2 regions of the Peribacillus sp. TH27 genome follow, and region 2 is predicted to be linked to the other one. Evidence: riboswitches for the same ligand, from Rfam matches in the RefSeq annotation. Region 2 holds a riboswitch; the other holds the start of a gene.

Region 1 (4,621 bases), 2.3 Mb from region 2:
GAAGCAGCAGACTTCACTGCCCCAAGCATCAAGCCTGAAATGCATTCATCCGTAATTTCCGATACGGATTGCAAAGGTTTCTTTGGCTGAGTTGGTGTCAATCCATATATAAAATCGTTACCTTGATTCATGTTGTAACTCTGTGTTCGTTTGGATGGGTCCTGGCCAGATTGAAAGCACTCTAATGAAAGGTTATATTCATCTTGGATGAACTGATATTGACGATCCAGAATGTCCAGTAATTCCTGATCCTGTACATGCTGACGCAAAAGCATATAAGTGTTTAAAGTACCAATCGTTCCCGACAACACTTCATGTACATCGAATACTTCGTGACCACCGTGATTCATTTGTGGGGGTATAGCACCTGTTTGCATATTCTCGTGTGTTTGACCTTGTTGATTTTGCATCATGTAAATTCCCTCCTTGTTTTATGATGTGGACAAGCTTAGTATGTTAAAACAAAACAAGAATATCCGTGCAAAACCCTTCCATGAAAACCTAATAAAGCCACGTTCCTTTATACACTGGTTTTTATGACTAACATGATCCGAAGAAATGAGGGACATATAGGATAAAGAAAAATACCTGGGGTAACTTATACTTATAAAAGAGAAAGGTAATGCCGAGGGTATCTATGGAACTTTCTCAAAGTCTGATTCGGTGCTTATGAAAAATAAGGAAAAAGGATGGTTAGTCCTTTTTCTCCTTAATACTTATAAAACTGAATAATCCCAAGGAGCATTAAAGTCTTATTGATTTGCAATTTTTCTACTTACTAGAATACCAAGAATCCAAAGTTATTTAATCGAGAAATCCCTACCATTGCAGACTCTCAATTAAGTGGCACTTTGTGCATTCTTGTAAATAATCATTTTTTACAAATTCATGATTACAATTTTCCCGAAAAATACTCAGCTCTTTTTTAAGCTGATCCAGCTGATTTTCCAACTGTTTTATTTCAACTTTAATCTGGATTACTCGATTCATCGAATTCTCCTTTTCGTCCATATTATTGATAGATTTTTCCGTCTGTGTTTCTAAATTCATTCGCTTTTTCTTTCAAGCCTTCATCAATTACAGACTCAAAACCAAGCCCTTTTTCTTTAGCTAAATCACGAATATCTTGTGAGATTCTCATGCTGCAGAATTTAGGACCGCACATTGAACAAAAGTGAGCTGTTTTGGCACCCTCAGCAGGCAGAGTTTCATCGTGATATTCAACGGCTCTTTCAGGATCGAGCGATAGATTAAACTGATCTCTCCAACGAAATTCGAATCTTGCTTTTGAAAGGGCATCATCTCGTTTTTGAGCATTTGGATGGCCTTTTGCTAGGTCAGCGGCATGGGCTGCAATTTTATACGTAATAACCCCTATTCGAACATCCTCTTTATTTGGAAGACCAAGGTGCTCTTTCGGTGTCACATAACAAAGCATCGCAGTTCCAAACCAGCCAATCATGGCAGCCCCAATCGCAGAAGTAATATGATCGTAGCCAGGAGCTATATCAGTTGTTAGGGGTCCCAATGTATAGAATGGGGCTTCTTGACAAACTTCCAGTTGCTTATCCATATTTTCTTTAATTAAATGCATTGGAACGTGACCGGGCCCCTCAACCATAACTTGTACATCATGTTTCCAAGCAATCTTTGTTAGTTCACCCAATGTTTCCAATTCCGCAAATTGCGCCTCGTCGTTTGCATCTGCAATAGATCCAGGACGAAGTCCATCTCCTAATGAGAAAGATACATCATATGCTTTCATGATTTCACAGATTTCTTCAAAATGAGTATAGAGGAAGCTTTCTTCATGATGAGCCAGACACCATTGAGCCATAATAGAACCCCCACGGGAAACAATTCCCGTCATCCGCTTTGCTGTTAATGGGATATATCGCAGAAGCACACCAGCATGTATGGTAAAGTAATCAACACCTTGCTCAGCCTGCTCAATTAAAGTATCCCGAAAAACCTCCCATGTTAAATTTTCAGCGACTCCATCTACTTTTTCAAGCGCTTGATAAATCGGTACTGTTCCAACAGGTACAGGCGAATTTCTAATAATCCATTCACGGGTTGTGTGTATATTTTTTCCGGTAGAGAGATCCATGATGTTATCGGCTCCCCAGCGAGTGGCCCAAGTCATTTTTTCTACTTCATTTTCGATGGATGAACTAACCGCTGAATTCCCAATATTCGCATTTATTTTCACATGAAAATTACGTCCGATAATCATCGGCTCACTTTCAGGATGGTTAATATTAGCCGGTATAATGGCCCGCCCGCTAGCTACTTCATCTCGTACAAACTCAGCGGAAACACTTTCTCTAATCGAAATAAACTCCATTTCTGGGGTAATGATACCTTTACGAGCATAATGGAGTTGGGTTATGTTTCTCCCCTTCTTTGCACGCAAAGGATTTCTTATCAATCCCGGAAAAACTTCTGCTTTGGAATGAGACTCAACTTTTTTATACCCATTATCTTCTGGTTTTATTTTACGCCCCACATACTCTTCAACGTCTTCCCGTTCAAGAACCCAGTTGCGTCTAATAGGGTCAAGACCTTTACGAATATCAATAGAATACTCAGAATCCGTATAGAAACCGCTAGTATCATATACGCGTAGAGGTAAATTTTCCTCTTCACCAAATGCTCCTGTTGTGGGACTTAGTTTAATTTCACGCATAGGAACTTTTATATCAGGTCTAGACCCCTCTACATAAACTTTTTTACTTCCTGCAAAATTGGACATAATTGAAACGTTCATGTCATTTACTGAATTACTCATGATTTCATTTCTCCTTTTTAAGTTAGATTAAAAAGGACAAAATCCAATCCATTTTCGCACGAAAAAGCCAGGTCTCATATTTAAGACCCGGCTAAAGTTAGTATGACTACAGAAATGACCAAATTACATGTCATTGAATAGTAGATTCTAACTTCCCCACGCTGGTATGAACCAGATCAGGTCCTGAGGGTTAAGAAGCTTTAACGCGCTTCTCTCTCAGCCCAACTTTTATTGGACACCCCTAGTCTGAATAATATTAATTATTACATGGTAACTATATACCATCCATTTTGGTTTGTAAATAAATTCAAAGTCCTATTATTTTAATGCCATGTTTTGAATTAAATAAAATCCCCTCCAAGTTAAGTTTTTTTGAACTTACTACTTGAAGGGGATATATCCGTTATTTATTTAGACTCTCAAGGATAGGAAAAAGCTCCTCTAAATGCGTAATTTCATAATTAGGGATGACTTCATTCCGTTCCTTATCATGACGGTTTATCCAAACCGATTTAATGCCTGCACGTGATGCACCAAGGATATCCGTCATTAAATTGTCGCCGACCATTAATACTTCATGCTTATCAAGCTCCATGATTTCTAATGCATGCTCGAAAATAGAAGCATCCGGTTTCCCACGTCCAAACGCGCCGGAAATAACGATTTGATCGAAATAAGGAACTAACTCAGGCGTGATTTCAAGCTTCGTATTTTGAAGCTCAGGCGAACCATTCGTCAGCAATAACAATTTGTACTTCCCTTTTAACTCATCTAACACCTGGAATGTTTCTTCATAAATAAATGGTTTTTTCCGTCTCTCAGCAGGGAAACGTTCTGCTAGCTCAAGACCAAATGCCGGGTCATCTATCCCTAATGCCTTCAAGCCTCTTGTCCATGCCTCTTTCCGATAAGCTGGTACAATCTCGGCCATCTTACGGAATTCATCATGATCATCTTGAAAATTACCCCAAAGTCCTTCAAACGGGTTGATACCGATCATTTGCGTAAATTCATATGTATCATAAGAAGAATAAAGCTCACGTGCTTCTTTCCGTACCGCTTCCTCAAACTCGTCAACATTCAAATCATATTTCGCCTTTGCCAATTCGCATGTCGCTATAAAAGCCTCTTTCACACTCTTCTGATCCCAAAGTAACGTATCATCTAAATCAAAAAAAACTGCCTTTACCAAAATGCTCACCCTCTTTTCCCTACCATTGAATTCGAAAAAATTACACTATTACAATAATAAACCACAACCATTAGAAAAAGAATAACTATCGGTAAAATGCCTTCATCTTTCTTTGAAATATCAAAAGGCTTACCCTATTTGCTCATGAAAACTTAAAAAAGTTCACATGCGAGTTTTTCCTTATTTTCTTTCGAACACATACAACTTTCCATTACTAGCAATCTTAAACTTTGGACCTGCGAATCCCCGTCGGATCAGCTCTTTCCTCATATATACCATGAGAGCAGCATGACTCACAATCAAAACATCCTGCTCTCCTTTTGCGAGAAGCTCGTCCAATACTTTATTGATCCGTTTCTCAGCAATCTTAATCTCCGCTCTCGTCTGCTTGTTAACTACCGAGCAACAGCGAATCCAAATGGCCCAAAGTATGAATGGCAGCTTCACCTTCCCGTTAAGAGGTGGAGATGGTATTTCCCGAAGTTCCTCCATCTGATTAACCTCACCAGGATAGATATGCTCAGCCGTCTTCACTGCTCTCGACATATCGCTGCAATAACATCTCTTCCATTCCACATCGTCCAATAAAGTTGTCCCATAAATAATATCTGCTGCATCATAATCCTTAAACCATTGAT
Region 2 (4,621 bases):
AAGCGGTCATGACGGTCATTGATGACCGAATAATGTATGATAAAAAATAACAGTTGCAAAACATGAAATAGGTAAGCAAAATATTAATAGGATTTCGATAAAGGAATGTAATTAGAAAGAAGGCAGGTTATGAAAATAAATGAACAAAAAGAAGGGGCGATATATGCCGCCCTTTCTTATTTAATGTGGGGAGTCGTACCAATTTACTGGAAGTTCCTTCAGGGAGTCGGTGCAATAGAGATTTTAGCTCAGCGGGTGTTATGGTCTTTCGTCTTCATGCTTGTTTTATTGATGTTTATGAAAAAATGGGGAGCATTTCTTGATTATGTCAAAAACATAATGGGAAATCCCAAATTATTCGCGGCATTGCTTACGGCATCACTGCTTGTTACAGCTAATTGGGGAGTGTTCATATGGGCTGTTAATTCGGGCCGGATTCTCGACACGAGCCTCGGCTATTATATCAATCCGCTAGTCAGTGTTTTGTTGGGAGTAATAGTCTTAAAGGAAAAATTGAGCGGGGTACAGATTGTGTCGTTCCTGCTCGCAGGAATCGGTGTATTGATACTTGGTATTCATTTCGGTACGATCCCCTGGGTCTCTCTAGTCTTAGCCATGACATTTGGGTTATACGGTCTGGCAAAAAAAATGATAAAGGCAGAATCAGCAATCGGACTGACACTCGAAACGATGATGGTAACCCCTCTTGCTCTAGGTTACTTGATATATTTGATGTTCCAATCCGAATCACAATTTTTAACCTCAGGGAGCACAAGCTTGCTGTTAGTTGGCGGTGGGATTGCCACGGCTCTACCGCTATTATATTTTGCAAAAGGGGCAGAAAAGATACCGTTATCGATGCTTGGCATTTTTCAGTATATTGCTCCAACCTTAACCTTGTTAATCGGGGTATTTGTCTATCATGAAAGTTTTACAAAAGCACATCTTTTAGCCTTTTTATTCATTTGGTCTGCCTTGGTGGTTTATACGCTTTCCATTACAAAATGGGGGAAGGCAGGGACACGTAGGTTTAAAGAAAAAAGAAACTTTGGTGCATAAAAAGAAAAAAACGCTTGAGGAAATCCATTTCCCAAGCGTTTTTTTTATAGTGATACACGTCACTCTGAAAAAAATTGTTAGTCAGTGTCGAGTTTCACAAGCTATTAAAATAAACGAAAAATGATTCAAAATCTATATCTTTAATAAGAGAAACGGTTAATCCTACGCTAGAAAAGTTCTCGAGCCTATTTCAGAAACAATTATATTGGATAGGCAGTCATGAAGCGACACGGAGTTATTACGGGGGATATTTGGCTTGAATTGACTATAGTGGGAACTATTTATGCTTACAATATGCTTTGTTAGGAACGCTGATATGATGGCATTCCACTTTCTATTGCTATTTAATTCATCGATGATTCCTTGTTGATTGGTAATCCCAATCCCATGGCCATAAAAGAGGTTTTCTCCAAGGAATATCGCATTTTCCCCTTGCCATTCTGGAGTGCTCGGGTCGTAATCTGGGTTTTTGAAGTAAACACAGTCGCCTGGTACATAACCCGTCCCTTCATGAACTCGAAGAATCAAATTCTGCGGATAGTGCCAGTCATAAAGAGTAAGGCCTGAAAAAAGACGGTCAAAATTCTTAGGACCAACCGTATCTAAAACAGCTTTTAAAAAAACAATGACTATCGCTGTCCCGCATTCGAAAGCGTAAAGACTTCCGTTAATGAAAATATCCTCAAGTGCCAGATGAGGGGGTACGCTTGGTTTAAGCTCAAATGCTCCATCTTTTGTAAGTCGCCAATATTGTTCATTGCATACAGAATCCTCGAGTATTGTAAATTCAGGATTACTCTTATCTAACGAAACGGCAGCTTTATTGACTTGCAGCCTCATCTCTATATCGAATTTAAGATCTTCCATTGTCTTATATACAAAAATATTCGGATATTTCCACATTAATTGGAGAATTTCTAATGCTTTTTCAGATATTATACCTGGTTGGATTTGACTGACATCTAACCATTTTTGATTAATTTTTATCATAATCATATCCACCTCTTGGTCACAAAATTAAATGATTAATTCAAGTAGTTCAAGAACTATCTACAGTGTAATAATAATTATTATATGAGTTGCTGAACAATACTGATCAAATTTTATTCCTATTACTGAGGATGATCAGAATGGCCCATCGTTAGAAGAAGCAAATTAGTATTCCCTTTTCTGTATGAATTGATATAATGAGAGAGAAAAGTTCATATGTGCAAGAAATGTAGGGGAGCCGGTATTGCTGGCTGAGATTGCGTCCTTAAGATGCTGACTCTTTGAACCTGATCTGGATGATGCCAGCGGAGGGAACATATTATGACTGACTTTCTGTTTTGTATGTTAACGTCCGAATTCATCCTCGGGCGTTTTTGTTTTTTAATCTATTATTTGGATGGGGACTGGCACCCAATAAAGTTTCGGCATATGGACCTTATATAATGTGTAGGAGGAAAAATAGTGAATAAATTATTGCCACTGATAACTTTGTTATTCCTTTTAGCTGGATGTGGTGCTGGCGGCACTACTGAAAAGGAAGAAGCAGGTAAAAATGAAGACAATAAAGAATTAAAAAAGGTTTCGGTTGTTCTCGATTGGACACCGAATACAAACCATACAGGATTGTATGTAGCGAAGGAAAAAGGGTATTTTAAAGAACAAGGCCTGGATGTAGAAATTATCATGCCAGGTGAGGCAGGAGCTGATAAGCTTGTGGCTTCAGGGAAATCAGAATTTGGCGTGAGCTACCAGGAGGGCATTACACAGGCTCGTGTGCAAGGCGTGCCGATTGTTTCGTTAGCGGCTGTCATCCAGCATAATACCTCAGGATTCGCTTCTCCTGTGGCTAAAAATATTAAAACACCTAAGGATTTTGAAGGGAAAACGTATGGTGGCTGGGGGTCTCCAGTTGAAAAGGCTATCATCGAATCTCTCATGACAAAAGATAATGCGGATGTAAATAAAGTGGAAATAGTAAATACAGGCGACTCGGATTTTTTCACTTCAGTGAAAAGAGATATTGATTTCGCTTGGATTTATTATGGATGGACAGGTATTGAGGCTGAATTGCGAAATGAAAAGCTGAATATGGTTTACTTAACTGATTACTCAGATAAGCTCGATTACTATACGCCTGTTTTGACCACAAATGAAAAGATGATTAAAGAGGATCCAGATACTGTTAAAGCGTTCGTAGAGGCAACTTCGAAAGGGTACCAGTTTGCGATTAAGAATCCTGATGATGCGGCAGACATTTTAATCAAGGCTGCACCAGATCTAGATAAAAAGCTAGTGAAGAAAAGCCAGAAGTGGCTTGCATCTAAGTATCAGGATGATGCTCCTAGATGGGGTGAACAAAAGCTTGAAATTTGGAAGAATTATAGTGAGTGGATGACTGAAAATAATCTTCTTGAAGGTGATTTCGATCCTGAGAAAGCATTTACCAATGAATTTTTACCACAATAGGAGGAACTACAATGGCAAACTCATTAATTAGTATACAAATTATTCCTAAAGGGGAAAATGTCATCCCCTTAGTCGATGAAGCGATCAAAATCATCGATGAATCAGGTGTCAAGTACGAGGTGCACCCGCTTGAAACAACAATGGAAGGTGAGCTTTCTGAGCTTCTGGCCGTTATAGAAAAAATGAATGTGAGAATGATTGAAATAGGTTCGCCGAATGTCATTTCCCAAGTGAAAATATTGTACCAGCCTAGCGGAATCACGATGGATACGTTAACGGAGAAATATCGGCCATGAGCGGAAGAAAGATTTGGAAGAAGGGGGCTCCCTTCTTTCTTTTATTATTGTTGCTAATAGTGTGGGAGTTAGCAACAGGCTTATTAAAGGTTGAAAAATGGCTACTTCCTGCTCCATCAGCCATTTTTATCGAGGGAATAGAGTCGTTTCATAGCCTTTTTGGACACCTTATATCAACTACTAACCTTGCATTATCTGGTTTTTTTATTGGAAGCTGTATTGGCTTAGTAATTGCTGCTCTCTTACACCTTTTTCCTGGTGTAAAAGATGCGGTTTATCCGCTTCTCATTCTATCACAAAATATTCCTATCATCGTTTTGGCGCCGCTTCTAGTCATCTGGTTTGGCTTTGGTATGCTGCCGAAGCTGATTGTGATTTCTCTCGTATGTTTTTTCCCTCTCGCTGTTGCTTCATTGGACGGTTTTCGCCAGACTCCTTATGAACTTAAGCATTATTTCAAGATGATGGGAGCAGGGAAAATGCAACTATTTTGGAAGCTAGAACTTCCTCACTCGATTCCGTTCATTTTCTCTGGACTGAAAATTTCGGCCACTTACAGTGTAATGGGGGCGGTTATTTCGGAGTGGCTTGGGGCTAAATCGGGGATAGGTGTTTATATGACGCTCGCATCCTCTTCATTTAGGACAGATCGGGTGTTTGTTTCCATTTTTATCATTATGGGACTGAGTCTTCTCTTTTTTGGAATCATTACCATACTTGAAAGATACTTTGTTTCATGGAAGAGAAAGGAGGGTGAAAAGGATGAAGCTGCAAATTAAAGATGTCTCCTATTCTTTCGATGGTAAACA

What was found. Region 2 has a riboswitch for thiamine pyrophosphate ahead of JFU24_RS23235 (ABC transporter substrate-binding protein). Riboswitches for the same ligand answer to the same signal wherever they lie in the genome.
Region 1: another riboswitch for thiamine pyrophosphate. It lies ahead of thiC (phosphomethylpyrimidine synthase ThiC); the one in region 2 lies ahead of JFU24_RS23235 (ABC transporter substrate-binding protein).

Annotation. Positions count from the first base shown of each region.
Region 1 covers NZ_JAEKEV010000002.1:2,290,466-2,295,086, forward strand. The annotation lists gene JFU24_RS12485 (spore coat protein) at 1-410, opposite strand, end outside; gene JFU24_RS12490 (hypothetical protein) at 820-990, opposite strand; gene thiC (phosphomethylpyrimidine synthase ThiC) at 1,013-2,794, opposite strand; TPP riboswitch at 2,928-3,044, opposite strand; gene JFU24_RS12500 (HAD family hydrolase) at 3,195-3,983, opposite strand; gene JFU24_RS12505 (histidine phosphatase family protein) at 4,164-4,621, opposite strand, start outside.
Region 2 covers NZ_JAEKEV010000002.1:4,547,901-4,552,521, forward strand. The annotation lists gene JFU24_RS23220 (amidohydrolase) at 1-50, shown strand, start outside; gene rarD (EamA family transporter RarD) at 130-1,059, shown strand; gene JFU24_RS23230 (protein-glutamine gamma-glutamyltransferase) at 1,222-2,049, opposite strand; TPP riboswitch at 2,271-2,380, shown strand; gene JFU24_RS23235 (ABC transporter substrate-binding protein) at 2,512-3,516, shown strand; gene JFU24_RS23240 (thiamine-binding protein) at 3,528-3,812, shown strand; gene JFU24_RS23245 (ABC transporter permease) at 3,809-4,591, shown strand; gene JFU24_RS23250 (ABC transporter ATP-binding protein) at 4,575-4,621, shown strand, end outside.